DNA from 2 places in the Pantoea dispersa genome. Region 2 is predicted to be linked to the other one. Evidence: riboswitches for the same ligand, from Rfam matches in the RefSeq annotation. Region 2 holds a riboswitch; the other holds the start of a gene.
The links. A riboswitch is a leader RNA that binds a small molecule or an ion and turns the genes downstream of it on or off. The one in region 2 is predicted to bind thiamine pyrophosphate.
Positions count from the first base shown of each region.

Region 1 (7,910 bases), 1.8 Mb from region 2:
GCCGCCGGAGAGCCTGATTCAGCAGCACGAAGAGATATTTGCCGCGCTGAAAGCGAAGAATGCCGATGCGGCTGAGAAGGCGATGCGGCGACATCTGCAGGAGATGATTCTGACCATCACGCCGATTGCCGAGCGCAACAGCGAATGGTTTGAAGGGCCGTAGTGTTGTTCGGTGAGCTTGCGGTGGGGTGTGATGCGGTGCGGTTTGATACGGTGCGGTGTGATGCCCTCACCCCGGCCCTCTCCCACCGGGAGAGGGAGCTGTTCCAGCTAGTACTCAATAATTAACTCTGAAAAACCGCACATTCATGTCCCCTCTCCCGCCTGCGGGAGAGGGCTAGGGTGAGGGGGAAAAAGCACCTCACACCATCAGGCAATCGTCACATCTTTCGCCAGATACACATCCTGCACCGCATTAATCAGCGCCACGCCCTCTTTCAGCGACTTCTTAAACGCCTTGCGTCCGAGAATCAGCCCCATGCCGCCGGCGCGTTTATTGATCACCGCCGTACGCACCGACTCCGCCACATCGGTCGCACCGGCTGAAGCACCACCGGAGTTAATCAGCCCGGCGCGGCCCATGTAGCAGTTGGCCAGCTGGTAGCGCACCAGATCGATCGGATTCTCACTGGTCAGCTTGCTGTACACGCGCTCATCGGTGTGGCCAAACTTCACCGCGTTATAGCCGCCGTTATTCTCCGCCATTTTCTGCTTCACAATGTCGGCACCAATGGTGGCCGCCAGATGGTTAGCCTGACCGGTCAAATCGGCGCTGGCGTGATAATCCACCCCATCCTTCTTGAAATCGTTGTTGCGCAGATAGGCCCACAGCACCGTCACCATGCCCAGCTCGTGCGCGCGCTCGAAGGCCGCTGCAATTTCCTCGATCTGCCGGCGCGACTGCTCAGAACCAAAATAGATGGTGGCGCCGACCGCAACCGCGCCCATGTTGAATGCCTGCTCGACGCTGGCGTACAGCGTCTGGTCATACTGCGTGGGATAGCTCAGGGTTTCGTTATGGTTCAGCTTGACCATAAACGGAATGCGGTGCGCGTAGCGACGTGACACGGAGGCCAGCACGCCATAGGTTGATGCCACACAGTTACAGCCGGCTTCAATCGCCAGCTCGACGATATTCTTCGGGTCGAAATAGGCCGGATTGGCAGCGAACGAGGCGCCGGCAGAGTGTTCCACGCCCTGATCCACCGGCAGAATCGACAGATAGCCGGTACCCGCCAGACGGCCGGTGTTGTAGAGCGTCTGCATATTGCGCAGTACCGCAGGAGAACGATTGTTATCAATCATCACGCGATCGACATAATCCGCGCCCGGCAAATAAAGGCTGTCCGCTGGAATGGTCATGCAGCGATGTTGAAGAAGCGTATCCGCCTCTTTACCCAATAACTGTACGATGTCCGTCATGTTCGCTCCTGATAAATGGCTGGAAAAGAACCGGCACCTGCCGATTCGCCCCCCACAGCCTGGACCGAAACGCGCCAGGCTGGCAAATTGCTGACTCCATTTTTCAGACGGATACGCAGTGAAAAATCGGCAATCTGGCGTTACGCCCTACCACCACTGATGGAAATGATGCACCGGCCCAATGCCATGGCCGACCTCAAGCGAATCGGCGTGCAGCAGCGCCTGCTGCAGCCAGGCCTTGGCTTCCGCTACGGTGCCCGCCCAGTCCACATGGCGCGGTCGCAATGCCGCCAGCGCCGCCGACAGCGTGCAGCCGGTGCCGTGCGTATGACGGGTGTTAACGCGCGGTGCGGTAAAGCGCTGGCGGCCGGCACGGGTGATCAGCCAGTCCGGGCTTTCCGCATCGCTGAGATGACCGCCCTTCATCAGCACTGCTTCGCAGCCCAGTTCCAGCAGCGCATCGCCCTGCTGCAGCATACTCGCCTCGTCCTGCGCCATGCGGCAACCCAGCAGCGCCGCGGCTTCCGGCAGGTTGGGCGTGATCAGTGATACCTGCGGCAACAGACATTCACGAATGCTGGCTACCGCATCGGGCGACAGCAGCGCATCGCCGCTTTTGGCAATCATCACCGTATCCAGCACCACAAACGGCAGGCTGGCTCGTTTCAGCTTCTCTGCCACCACCTCGACGATCGCCGTCTCCGCCAGCATACCGATTTTGGCGGCGTCAATGCGCACGTCGTCCAGCACCGAGTCGAGCTGCGCCGCGACAAATGCCGGTTCGATGCGATACACCGACTGCACGCCGCGGGTGTTCTGTGCCACCAGTGCGGTAATCACGCTGGTGCCGTACGCGCCGAGCGCGGAAAACGCTTTCAGATCGGCCTGGATACCTGCGCCGCCGCTGGGGTCGGTGCCGGCAATGGTCAATGCATTGATACGTTTCATGCCGCCACCTCCAGCGTCCACAGCGCATCGAGAAAAGCGGCGACGAAGCTGCCGGGCCCTGCCACGCTGCGCGCGGCCTGCTCTCCCGCCAGTGACATTACGCGGCAGGCCGCTGCCACGTGCTGGATGCGCTCACCCGGCAGGCTGCTGCACGCCGCGACGACGGCGGATAGCGCACAACCGGTGCCGACCACGCGCGTCATCAGCGGGCTGCCGCCGGGAATCGCCAGCGTCTGGCGGCCATCGGTGACGTAATCGACTTCGCCGGTTACCGCGACAAGGGTCGTGCAGCGTTGCGCCAGCTGCTGCGCGGCGTTCAGTGCGGCATCGGCCTGATGCACGCTATCCACACCGCGTCCGCCCGTGGCCTGCTGGGCTAAGGCGAGAATCTCTGAAGCGTTGCCGCGAATGGCCGCCGGTCGCAGGCTCAGCAGCTGCTGACAGAATTCCGTACGCAGGGTTAGCGCGCCTACCGCCACCGGATCGAGCGTCCACGGTGTGCCGGCCTGGTTAGCGGCATGTACCGCCGCCAGCATCGCATCACGACGCTCGCGGGTTAAGGTGCCAACGTTAATCAGCAGTGCATCGGCGAAACCGGCAAACTGCGCCGCTTCATCGCCATCAATCACCATCGCGGGCGAAGCCTGCAGTGCCAGCAGCACGTTGGCAGTAAAAGTTTGCACCACGTCGTTAGTCATACAGTGCACCAGCGGTGCCTGCTGCCGCAGCAGTTGCAGAGAGTGCGCGAGTTGCGCCGGGGAAAGAGGGTCAGGCTGTGTCATAAGGCTCCCAACCGGCAATCAGGAAGGCGAATGCGGTCAGGCATCTGACTTCCCTACGCTGGCATTATCCAGATCAGGTATTACGGGTATTTCTCAGCCTTCACAAAGAAGGGCACCCCGAGTCATGCACGTCCGTGTCAGACGTGCCTTCACAGCATAAAGGGTCAGCTTAAAGTTGTAAATCCTGCGGCGGGTGCGCTTTTTTTGCCGGACAACGAAGAGCAAAAATACGTGCGCCATCAATTTTCATGATTTTTTGATCATCAGGAAAATATAAACAAATCGATGGAGATCAATTTCCCCAAAATACCGAAAATTCATCAGGATAGTTAATTTAATCTGCCGGGGCAGTAGGCGGGAAATAAACAGAAGAAAGCGCGCAACTTGATTAATATCAAATCGGCCGGCGGCATAACGCGGCCTAATTCCCCTCCGGATTTGAAGACCGCTGTTTCACCTTCACCCGGAATCGCTAATGACTTTATTCAGTTTTCTTCCGCACGCGCACCACTGGCACAATATCACCATTTCCCGTCAAGGCGCCGTTGCCCCCGGCGGCCGTTACCGGTACTCCACGTACCTCGAAGCCGAATGCAAACGCTGCGGCGAGCGCATCCATAAAATTTATTATCGCGATATCAGCGATGAACAGGCGCGTCGCTGGCTGGGATAAAAAAAAGCCCCGCAACACAGGTTGCAGGGCGCTTGCGTGGCTATCGCAAAACTTATTCAGCCGGTTTGGTGCGGATCAGGTAATCAAACGCGCTCAGTGACGCTTTGGCCCCTTCCCCGCTGGCAATGATGATCTGCTTGTACGGCACCGTGGTGCAGTCGCCGGCGGCAAATACGCCTTTCAGGCTGGTTTCGCCTTTGGCGTCGATCAGGATCTCGCCCATGCGGTTGCGCTCTACCGCGCCTTCCAGCCAGTTGGTGTTAGGCAGCAGACCAATCTGGACGAAGATACCGCTCAGCGCCAGTTCGTGGCTGGTCTGGTTATTGCGGTCGATGTAGGTCAGACCGGTAACTTTACTGCCGTCGCCTTTCACTTCGGTGGTCTGCGCGTTGAGGATCACATCGACGTTTTTCAGGCTGCGCAGTTTATCCTGCAGCACTTTATCGGCGCGCATTTCGCTGGCGAACTCCAGCAGCGTGACGTGCTCGACAATACCGGCCAGATCGATGGCCGCTTCAACGCCGGAGTTACCGCCGCCGATCACCGCCGTGCGTTTGCCTTTAAACAGCGGGCCGTCACAGTGCGGGCAGTAGGTTACACCTTTGGTGCGATACTGCTCTTCGCCCGGAACGCCCATGTTGCGCCAGCGTGCGCCGGTAGCAATGATGATGCTGCGTGATTTCAGCACTGCGCCGGAAGCGGTTTCGATGGCGTGCAGGCCACCCTCTTTGGCTGCCGGAATCAGCTTGATGGCGCTCTGGGTGTCGATCACGTCCACGTCATAGTCATCAACGTGCGCACGCAGGGAACCGGCGAGCTTGGCCCCTTCGGTTTTCGGCACGGAGATGTAGTTTTCAATGTCAACGGTGTCCAGCACCTGGCCGCCAAAGCGCTCGCCCATCAGGCCGGTACGGATGCCTTTACGCGCCGAGTAGATGGCCGCCGCAGCGCCCGCCGGGCCGCTGCCGACGATCAGCACTTCATAGGCATCACGCTTGTTCAGCTCTTCAGCCGCACGCTTATCCGCGTTGGTGTCTACCTTACCGACGATTTCTGCCAGGCTCATGCGACCCTGACCGAACTCTTTGCCGTTGAGGTAAACCGCCGGCACGCCCATGACGTTGCGTTCGGTGATCTCGTTCTGGAACATGCCACCGTCGATGGCGGTATGACGGATGCGTGGATTGAGCACCGCCATCAGGTTCAGCGCCTGTACCACGTCAGGACAGTTGTGGCACGACAGAGAGTAATAGGTTTCGAAATGCAGGTCGCTGTCCAGCGCAACAACCTGATCCAGCAGGCTCTGCGCCTCTTTCGACGGATGTCCACCGGTCTGCAGCAGTGCCAGCACCAGTGAGGTAAATTCGTGGCCCATTGGCGAACCGGCAAAGCGCGGACCGCTGTGGCTGCCTGGGTTAGTAATCAGGAATGATGGCTTACGTACCGGTTGATCGTTCTCTTCACGGAAGCTGACTTTATCAGACAGACTCGCGATATCGGTCAGCAGAGTACGGATCTCTGCGGATTTTGCGCCATCGTCCAGTGTGGCAATCAACTCAACCGGTTTCGTTAGTTTCTCAAGGTAGGCCTTGAGCTGGGTTTTTAAATTGGTGTCGAGCATAGTGAGTTCCTGTGAAGAAAATCGGGTGCCGCAGCACCCGATGGAAGAAAGATCAAAGGGCGTAGGTGACTTAGATTTTGCCAACCAGGTCCAGTGATGGAGCCAGCGTTGCGTCGCCTTCTTTCCATTTAGCCGGGCAAACTTCACCTGGGTGAGAAGCCACGTACTGAGCCGCTTTCACTTTACGCAGCAGGTCAGATGCGTCACGGCCGATGCCTTCTGCAGTGATTTCGATGGCCTGGATGATGCCTTCCGGGTCAACGATGAAGGTACCGCGGTCAGCCAGACCTTCTGCTTCACGCATGATTTCGAAGTTACGGGTCAGAGCACCGGTCGGGTCGCCGATCATCGCATACTGAATTTTCGCGATGGTGTCTGAAGAACCGTGCCAGGCTTTGTGGGTAAAGTGCGTGTCAGTTGAAACGGAGTAGATGTCTACGCCCAGTTTCTGGAACTCTTCGTAGTGGTCTGCCACGTCACCCAGTTCAGTCGGGCATACGAAGGTGAAGTCAGCCGGGTAGAAGAAGAAAACACTCCATTTACCTTCAACGTCTTTCTCGGTTACGTCGATGAATTCGCCGTTTTTGAATGCAGCGTTTTTGAACGGTTTGATTTTGGTATTGATGATAGACATGGGTGACCTCCGTTAAAAAGATGTGATGCAGGCTACATAATTTTCGGGCCAACTTCTAATATGCAGACGTTATCAATCAGATAATCAAAAGCTATCAAAGTGCCGACGCCAGATTTGATGCGGCTTGCCGCGGCATTCTACACAGAAAAGCCGCAGAGTTAACAGGCTTTATCTTCGCGCGCGGCAACTGCTATTTTTTTATAAACATTCAATCATCTTTGCTGCACGATTCAACTGCGTGCGCAACGCCGCTACAAAACGTGCCCGCTTACTCGTCATGGAGTCTGGAAGTGAAAATTCGTCTTTTTGAAGAAGCCGACCGCCCTTTTCTACGCACGCTTTATCTCGCGGCGCGCCGTCATAACTGGACATGGCTGGCCGGCGACGACTGGCAGCTGGAAGATTTCGACGCGATTATTCCCGGTGAAACGGTACTGGTGGCGGAGATCGACGGCCACCGCGCAGGCTTTGCTGGCGTAATGGACAACGATAATTTTTTGCACAGTTTGTATGTTGATCCGGCCTTTCAGGGCCAGGGCGTCGGCAATGCGCTGCTGAACGCGGTGCAGCAGCGTTTTACCTCCACCGGCGCGCTGAAATGTCTGCTACAGAACGAAGCGGCGCTGCAGTTTTATCAGCAGCACGGCTGGCAGCGCGAAGCGCTGGGAGAGAGTGAACAGGGCCAGTACGTGTTGATGCACCTGCCGCTGGCGTCACGCACCAGCGGCAGCTAAGGCTTAAACCGCGCGGAAGGCGATGTCGCCCGGAATCACCTCACCCTGCCAGTAAAGCTGGGCGGCAACCCGGCCCGCAAGTTCACGATACAGCGCGGTGAATTCACTCTCCGGACGGCGAATCACGGTCGGTTCACCGTCGTCGAGATCTTCGCGCAGATTAATGTGCAGCGGCAGCTGAGCCAGCAGGCGGGTGTGATAATCCTCAGCCAGCTTCTGCGCACCGCCGGTACCAAAGATTGGCTCGTGATGCCCGCATTCGCTGCAGATGTGCATGCTCATGTTTTCCACCACGCCCAGCACCGGCACGCTGACTTTTTCGAACATCACCATGCCCTTGCGTGCATCAATCAGCGCAATGTCCTGCGGCGTGGTCACCACCAGCGCACCGGTCACCGGCACGTTCTGCGCCAGCGTCAGCTGAATGTCACCGGTGCCCGGCGGCATATCCAGAATCAGGTAATCGAGATCCGGCCACAGCGTTTCGTTCAGCAGCTGCATCAGCGCCTTGCTGGCCATCGGTCCGCGCCACACCATGGCGTTATCGTCAGTCACCAGATAGCCGATAGAGTTGGTTGCCAGACCGTGCGCCATGATCGGTGCCATGTGCGTGCCATCCGGCGAGGTGGGGCGCTGCTTTTCGGTGCCGAGCATGTCCGGGATCGACGGGCCGTAAATATCCGCATCGAGAATACCGACGCGCGCGCCTTCGGCCGCCAGCGCCAGCGCCATATTCACGGCGGTGCTGGATTTGCCCACGCCACCTTTACCGGAGCTGACGGCGACGATGTTTTTCACGCCGTTGACTCCCGGCTGATTTTTCACGCGTTTCAGGGTGGCGATGTCATGACGCAGCCGCCAGTCGATGGCGCGCGTGTTGGTCAGGCGCAGCAGTTCCGCGCTGGTCTGGGCTTTCAGCGCCTCAAACGCGCTGGCCCAGGCAAATGGCATCACCAGTTCAATGTGCAGCTTGTCGTCGAGCAGCGCCACGTGGCGCAGCGCTTTGAGGGTAGTCAGATTGTGTTGCAGCGTCGGATGCTCAAACTCGCTCAGCACGCCGATAACCACGGCGCGCAACGCTTCAGGTGAATGATGG
Region 1 is NZ_CP082346.1:1,460,625-1,468,534, reverse strand. Features, by position in the region: gene K7H94_RS06750 (GntR family transcriptional regulator) at 1-163, shown strand, start outside; gene fbaB (class I fructose-bisphosphate aldolase) at 370-1,422, opposite strand; gene thiD (bifunctional hydroxymethylpyrimidine kinase/phosphomethylpyrimidine kinase) at 1,570-2,370, opposite strand; gene thiM (hydroxyethylthiazole kinase) at 2,367-3,152, opposite strand; TPP riboswitch at 3,186-3,282, opposite strand; gene K7H94_RS06730 (hypothetical protein) at 3,628-3,825, shown strand; gene ahpF (alkyl hydroperoxide reductase subunit F) at 3,878-5,446, opposite strand; gene ahpC (alkyl hydroperoxide reductase subunit C) at 5,517-6,080, opposite strand; gene K7H94_RS06715 (GNAT family N-acetyltransferase) at 6,371-6,814, shown strand; gene apbC (iron-sulfur cluster carrier protein ApbC) at 6,818-7,910, opposite strand, start outside.
Region 1: another riboswitch for thiamine pyrophosphate. It lies ahead of thiM (hydroxyethylthiazole kinase); the one in region 2 lies ahead of thiC (phosphomethylpyrimidine synthase ThiC).

Region 2 (7,910 bases):
CCCGTACAGCGTCCGGTTGAGATCACCCAGTGGGAATCGGTGCTGGAGCTGCTGAGCAGCCGCATTAATGGCGACGTGCTGCAGCTGGGCAGCGGCATGCCGGACCTGACCCAGCCGACGCTCAAGCCGCTGTGGAAAATCATGGGCCGCATGGCGCAGAAGCAGGACATTGATCAGCTCAACTACGACAGCCTGCTCGGCGTGGCAGCGCTGCGCGAGCAAATTGCGCGGCTGACAATTGACAGCGGCTGTCAACTGACGGCGGAAGATATTGTCATCACTACCGGTTGCCATGAAGCGCTGTCGGTGTCGATTCGCGCCGTGTGCGAGCCAGGCGATATCATTGCCGTCGAGTCGCCAGCGTTTCACGGCACCATGCAGACACTGCGCGGTCTGGGCATTCGCGCCATTGAAATCCCTACCGATGCGGTCAGCGGGATCAGCCTTGAGGCGCTGGAGCTGGCGTTTGAGCAGTGGCCAATCAAAGCGGTGGTGGTGGTACCCAACTGCAATAACCCGCTCGGATTTATCATGCCGGAAGCGCGTAAGCGCGCGCTGCTGACGCTGGCGCAGCGCTTTGACGCGGCGATCATTGAAGATGATGTTTACGGCGAGCTGGCGTGGGAGTATCCGCGTCCGATCACCATCAAATCGCTGGATATGGATGGCCGCGTGCTGCTGTGCAGCTCGTTTTCCAAAACCCTGGCGCCCGGCTTGCGCGTGGGCTGGGTCGCGCCGGGACGCTATCGCGATCGCGTACTGCACATGAAATATATTGGCACCGGTTCGACGGCAACGCAGCCGCAGTATGCGGTCGCAGAGTTTATTCGTCAGGGCCATTACCTGCCGCATTTGCGCCGCATGCGCCATGTGTATCAGCGTAACTATGAGACGTTTAGCTGCTGGGTGCGCCACTATTTTCCCTGCGGCATTTGCGTCTCGCGGCCGCAAGGCAGTTTCCTGATGTGGATTGAGCTGCCGGAAGCCTTCGATGCGGTGCGGCTGAATGCGGAGCTGCGGGAGCTGAAAATCCAGGTGGCGGTCGGTTCGCTGTTTTCGGCGGCGGGTAAATATCGCAACTGTCTGCGCCTCAATTATGGTCTGCCAATGAATGAGCAAACCGAGCAGGCGATTGCCAGCCTCGGCGCAGCTGTGGAGCGTGCCATGCAGGCCTGCAGTGCGGAAACGCGCCATATCACCTCCCTGACAGAATAACGGTGGAAAGGCAGGGCCGGACAGAGAGTCGGGGAAGCCAGCCCTGGCCCGCTGCAAGCGACAGCGGGCAGGCTCACTTTAGCGATTGTCCCCGGTCGCGCCAGCCCTGACTGCTGCCGTTTGCGCGCCGTATTCGCGGATTTTTACCGCCGTTGCAGTCAGTTACAACGCTTTTGCGACATGCTCTGGGGATTCTACCAGCGCCAGCAGCTGGCGGGTGGCCGCCTGCCAGTCTTCCGCCTGGGTAATCGCGCTGACCACGGCAATGCTGCCGACACCGGTCGCCAGCACCTCCGGCACGCGTGCCAGCGAAATGCCGCCAATCGCCACGGTGGGAATATGCTGCAGCCGCGCCAGATGGCGCTTCAGCTCGGCAATGCCCTGCGGCGCAGAGGGCATCTCTTTGGTTTGTGTCGGAAAGATGTGGCCGAGCGCAATATAGGACGGACGCAGCGCCAGCGCGCGATCCAGCTCGGCGTCATCGTGTGTCGACAGACCCAGGCGTAAGCCGGCGTGGCGGATAGCGTCCAGGTCGGCCACATCCAGATCTTCCTGACCAAGATGCACACCATAGGCGTTGTACTTAATCGCTAAACGCCAGTAATCGTTGATAAACAGCCGCGCGCCGTACTGTTTGCCCAGGGCGATGGCATCGCGTACCGCGGCTTCAATCTGGCGATCATCGCCATCTTTGATGCGCAGCTGGAGGGTGCGCACGCCGGCTGCCAGCAGGCGTTCAATCCACAACACGCTGTCGACAACCGGATAGAGCCCCAGTTTTGGCGCGGTGGCAGGGAAGGCTTCAGTCATCATTTTTCCTCTTTCAGGGCATCGGCGGCGTGATACAGCTCGCCGCCACGGCTACGGAAGGCATCGGACATTTGCGCCATGCCCAGCGCTATCGGCTGGGCTTCAGTCTGCTGACGGGCGGCAAATTCGCGCACTTCCTGGGTGATTTTCATTGAACAGAATTTGGGGCCGCACATGGAACAGAAGTGGGCCACTTTGCCGGATTCCTGCGGCAGGGTTTCGTCGTGATAGGCCCGCGCGGTATGTGGATCGAGCGCCAGATTAAACTGATCTTCCCAGCGGAACTCGAAGCGAGCTTTCGACATGGCGTTGTCGCGGATCTGCGCGCCGGGATGGCCTTTAGCCAGATCGGCAGCGTGCGCCGCGATCTTGTAGGTAATCAGCCCCTGCTTAACATCCTCTTTATTCGGCAGGCCAAGGTGCTCTTTCGGCGTGACGTAGCACAACATCGCGCAGCCAAACCAGCCGATCATGGCGGCGCCAATCCCGGAGGTGAAATGATCGTAGCCCGGCGCGATATCGGTCGTCAGCGGGCCCAGCGTATAAAACGGCGCTTCATGGCAGTGTTCCAGCTGCTCGGTCATATTGCGGCGGATCATCTGCATCGGCACGTGACCGGGGCCTTCAATCATGACCTGCACATCATATTGCCAGGCGATTTGCGTCAGCTCGCCTAAGGTACGCAGTTCGGCAAACTGGGCTTCGTCGTTGGCGTCCTGAATCGAGCCGGGACGTAAACCATCACCGAGCGACAGCGCGACATCATAGGCGGCGCAGATTTCACAGATTTCGCGGAAATGCTGGTAGAGGAAGTTTTCCTGATGATGTGACAGGCACCACTTCGCCATGATTGAGCCGCCGCGCGACACGATGCCGGTCAGCCGTTGTGCGGTCATCGGCACATAGCGCAGCAGCACGCCCGCGTGAATGGTGAAGTAATCAACACCCTGCTCAGCCTGTTCCAGCAGGGTATCGCGGAAAATGTCCCAGTTAAGATCTTCTGCAATACCGTTGACCTTTTCCAGCGCCTGATAGATTGGCACCGTGCCGATCGGCACCGGACTGTTGCGCAAAATCCACTCGCGCGTTTCATGGATATAGCGGCCGGTCGACAGATCCATCACGGTATCTGCCCCCCAGCGCGTGGCCCACACCAGTTTTTCCACTTCCTCTTCAATCGACGAACTTACCGCCGAGTTGCCGATGTTGGCGTTGACCTTCACCAGAAAATTACGGCCGATGATCATCGGCTCCGATTCCGGGTGATTGATGTTGGCAGGAATGATGGCGCGGCCGCTGGCCACTTCGGCGCGCACGAATTCGGCGCTGATATTCTCCGGCAGCTGCGCACCAAAGCCGTGACCGGCGTGCTGCTGCAATAGCGTTTTACTGCGGATACGCTCACGTCCCATGTTTTCGCGCAGCGCGATGAACTCCATCTCCGGCGTGATAATGCCCTGACGCGCATAGTGCAGTTGCGTGACGCGGCGACCCGCTTTGGCCCGGCGCGGCAGCGGGAGGTGTTCAAAACGCAGATGATCCAGCCCGTCATCTGCCAGCCGCTGCTGACTGTAGCTTGAGCTGAGTGCGCTGATGGTTTCGCTGTCGTTGCGTTCGGCGATCCAGCCGGCGCGCAATTTTGCCAGACCCTGATGCACATTGATGGTCGCGTGGGGATCGCCATAGGCACCGGCGGTGTCATACACTGGCACCGGTTCATTTTCTGCGTATTGCGGATGATCTTTGCTGCCGCCGGTGTGCGTCGGGCTGAGCTGAATTTCGCGCATCGGGACGCGGATATCCGCGCGGCTGCCGCTGATCCAGATACGTTTGGAGTTAGGGAAGGCGGTTCCCTGGAGCGAATCGATAAATTTTTGCGCCTGCGCGCGTTGTTCACGACGTGAGGTTTTAGCATCAGACATAGCAAGTTTCCTGAAAACAAGGGGAAGCTGCTTGTCCGGAGTCCGGAAGGAGTAACAGAAACGGTGCGGGCGCCTGACTGCACCGTGCTGATCACATCTACTCTTGTTCCCTTCGCAGGTACTAACCTGATCAGGTTCCGCGGATCCCGAATTAACGGTCTCAGCCCCTAAGGGCACTCCGACAAGTTTACGTTTTACGCGATAAGCGACTTTACTGACTGCTGCACGCTGCGCTTATATCGCAAAGTTTGATTGTGGATTGTCGTTAAAAAGACAATAAAAAAGCCCATTCAGCATAAAAGGGCTTTTCCTGAATAACAAGTCTTTTACAACTGCAGCGGTTCAGGCCGGACGAGCAATGGTGCTGTCATTGGCCACCGGCGGGCGCGCCAGCTGGTTATCCCAGGCGAGCTGAATCAGTTTGTCTTCCAGCGTAAAGCGTGACTCCAGCGCTTCGCCCACTTCTGACAGCGCCTGCTGGAAATCCACGCAGTTGTCGTCATTAATGGCCTGCTGCAGATGGCTGTCATACAGTTGCATCAGCCGTTCAGTATTGCCTTCCAGCGCCGGATAGATCTGCGCCGCCGCAATCATCGGGCTGTCGCCGGACATCTCGCTGATGATGCGCTCGTAAACGCTGAAGTGGCCGGTAGAGAGATAGTCCACCAGACGATGGCAAAACGCATCCAGCGCCTGTTCATCCAGCGCGGTCAGCGCTTCTTTGTTCGGCTTCATGCCAATTAACTCGTAATAGGTGACGAGCAGCTGTCGACGGGCGCGCAACCATGAGTCGACTAATTCATTACCGCCACCTACACGCTCGGTCAGGTTATCTAACTGGGTAAGCATACGGGGCTCCAGGTGAGTTATAGTTGTTTATTACACACTTAACATCAGGATTTCAGCGTGCTATTTGACGCTAAGGACAACGATTAAGATGCAACGTGAGATCTCAAGCGTAGACGCTGGCTGGTGGATTGTCAGCTCCGCGCAGAAACTTTGGTTGCCGCAAGGTGAGTTGCCGCATGGCTTATCCGGCGAGTTTGGCCTGACCGGCAGCAGCGGCAGAGTGATTGGCGAGTGGCAGGGCGAAAACGTCTGGCTGGTATGCGAAGCGCGTCCGGACAATATGGCCTCGGTGCGCCAGCTGATTGACGAAGATGTCGGTCTGTTTCAGCTCGCCGGGCGCGGCGTGCAGCTGGCAGAGTTCTACCGTTCGCATCGCTGGTGCGGCTATTGCGGCCATGAAATGCAGCACAGCAAGCGCGAATTCGCCTGCCTGTGCAGCCATTGCCGCGAGCGCTACTATCCGCAAATCGCCCCCTGCATCATTGTGGCGATTCGTCGCGGTGAGGAGATTCTGCTGGCAAACCATGCGCGCCATCGCAACAGCATCTACACCGTGCTGGCCGGTTTTGTCGAAGTCGGCGAAACGCTGGAGCAGGCGGTGGCCCGCGAGGTGATGGAAGAGAGTAACGTGCGGGTAAAAAATGTGCGTTACGTGACCTCGCAGCCGTGGCCGTTCCCGCACTCGCTGATGATGGCGTTCATGGCGGAGTACGATGGCGGCGAGCTGCAGCACGATGGTAAAGAGCTGCTGGATGCTGGCTGGTATCGCTACGACGATCTGCCCCTGTTGCCGCCGCCGGGCACCGTGGCGCGCCGGCTGATTGAAGATACGGTTGCGCTGTGTCGCGCCAGCGCGGCGTGAAAATGCTACACTGCCGGCCTTAGCATGAGAGAGCCCATTATGAGTGAACTGAAGAACGATCGTTATCTGCGCGCCCTGTTACGCCAGCCGGTGGATATCACCCCGGTATGGATGATGCGACAAGCCGGGCGTTACCTGCCGGAATACAAAGCCACGCGCGCTGAGGCCGGTGATTTTATGTCGCTGTGTAAGAACGCGGAGCTGGCGTGCGAAGTCACCCTGCAGCCGCTGCGCCGCTATGCGCTGGATGCCGCGATCCTCTTCAGCGACATCCTCACCATTCCGGATGCGATGGGCCTGGGACTCTACTTTGAGACCGGCGAAGGCCCGCGTTTCTCCCATCCAATCACCTGTCGTGCCGATGTGGATAAACTGCCGGTGCCGGATCCAGAGCAGGAGCTGGGTTACGTGATGAATGCGGTGCGCACCATCCGTCACAACCTCAAAGGCGAAGTGCCGCTGATCGGTTTCTCCGGCAGCCCGTGGACGCTGGCAACCTACATGGTAGAAGGCGGCAGCAGCAAGGCTTTCACCAAAATCAAGAAGATGATGTACGCCGAGCCGCAGACGCTGCACGCACTGCTGGATAAGCTGGCAGAGAGCGTGATCCTTTACCTCAACGCGCAGATTAAAGCGGGTGCGCAGTCGGTGATGGTGTTTGATACGTGGGGCGGCGTGCTGACCGGGCGCGACTATCGCGAGTTCTCGCTCTATTACATGCACAAAATCGTCGACAGCGTACTGCATGAGAACGAAGGAAGACGCGTGCCCATCACCCTGTTTACCAAGGGCGGCGGCCAGTGGCTGGAAGAGATGGCCGCCACTGGCTGTGATGCGCTGGGCCTTGACTGGACCACCGATATTGGCGAAGCGCGGCGCCGCGTGGGCGATAAGGTCGCGCTGCAGGGCAACATGGATCCGTCTATGCTGTATGCACCCCCTGCACGAATTGAGCAGGAAGTGGCGGGGATTCTGGAAGGCTTTGGCGCAGGCGAAGGTCACGTCTTCAACCTCGGTCACGGGATTCATCAGGATGTTCCGCCAGAGCACGCTGGCGCGTTTGTGGAGGCGGTGCATCGGCTATCACGACCATATCATCAGGGATAAGCATGGATTTAGCCGCACTACGACAGCAACAGGTACAGCTCGCCGCCAGCGTGGTGCGGCAGGATGATTTTGACGTACTGCCGCCGCGCTTCATTGGCGGCGCCGATGTTGGTTTTGAACAGGGCGGCGAGGTAACGCGTGCCGCCCTGGTGATCCTCGAATACCCTTCATTAACGCTGGTGGAGCATCGCATCGCGCGTGTCGCGACCACCATGCCTTATATCCCCGGTTTTCTCTCGTTTCGCGAAATTCCAGCCCTGCAGGCGGCGTGGCAGCAATTGTCGCAGCGGCCCGATCTGCTGTTCGTCGACGGCCATGGCATCTCTCATCCGCGCCGGCTGGGCGTTGCCGCGCATTTCGGCTCGCTGCTGGATGTGCCGACTATCGGCGTAGCGAAAAAGCGCCTGTGCGGCCGTTTCGCTGAGCTGGATGCGGCACCGGGCAGTCGTCAGCCGCTGATGGATAAAGGCGAGCAGATTGCCTGGGTGTGGCGCAGCAAGACGCGCTGCAACCCGCTGTTTGTCTCAACCGGCCACCGCGTCAGCCTCGACAGCGCCCTGTACTGGGTTGAAGCCTGCATGGCCGGCTACCGCTTGCCGGAGCCAACGCGCTGGGCTGATGCCGTGGCATCTGGCCGTCCCGCTTTTGTGAAGTGGCAAAATGCGCGCTAACGCTGTTTGTGCGCGGCTTTTGCGGTACACTGCCGCCAGCTAATCTACCGAGAGTAAGTTTGATGTTACAGAACCCCGTCCATTTGCGTCTGGCGAAGCTGGAAAGCTGGCAGCACATGACCTTTATGGCCTGTCTGTGCGAGCGGATGTTCCCCAATTACTGGGCCTTCTGTCAGCAGACCGAGTTTGCCGATCCGCAGCTCTATCGCCGCATTCTCGACCTGGTGTGGGAAAGCCTGACGGTGAAGGATGCCAAAATCAATTTCGACAGCCAGCTGGAGAAACTGGAAGCGGCGATCCCAAACGGTGACGACTTTGACGTTTACGGCGTGCACCCGGCGATTGACGCCTGCGTGGCGCTGAGTGAACTCCTGCACGCGCAGCTGAGCGGTGAAACGCTGGAGCACGCCATCGAAGTCAGCCGCACGTCGATCACCACCGTGGCCATCCTTGAAATGACCCAGGCCGGTCGCG
Region 2 is NZ_CP082346.1:3,694,557-3,702,466, reverse strand. Features, by position in the region: gene K7H94_RS17285 (aminotransferase-like domain-containing protein) at 1-1,215, shown strand, start outside; gene thiE (thiamine phosphate synthase) at 1,378-2,025, opposite strand; gene thiC (phosphomethylpyrimidine synthase ThiC) at 2,025-3,947, opposite strand; TPP riboswitch at 4,038-4,138, opposite strand; gene K7H94_RS17270 (Rsd/AlgQ family anti-sigma factor) at 4,290-4,796, opposite strand; gene nudC (NAD(+) diphosphatase) at 4,885-5,658, shown strand; gene hemE (uroporphyrinogen decarboxylase) at 5,698-6,765, shown strand; gene nfi (deoxyribonuclease V) at 6,768-7,436, shown strand; gene K7H94_RS17250 (YjaG family protein) at 7,499-7,910, shown strand, end outside.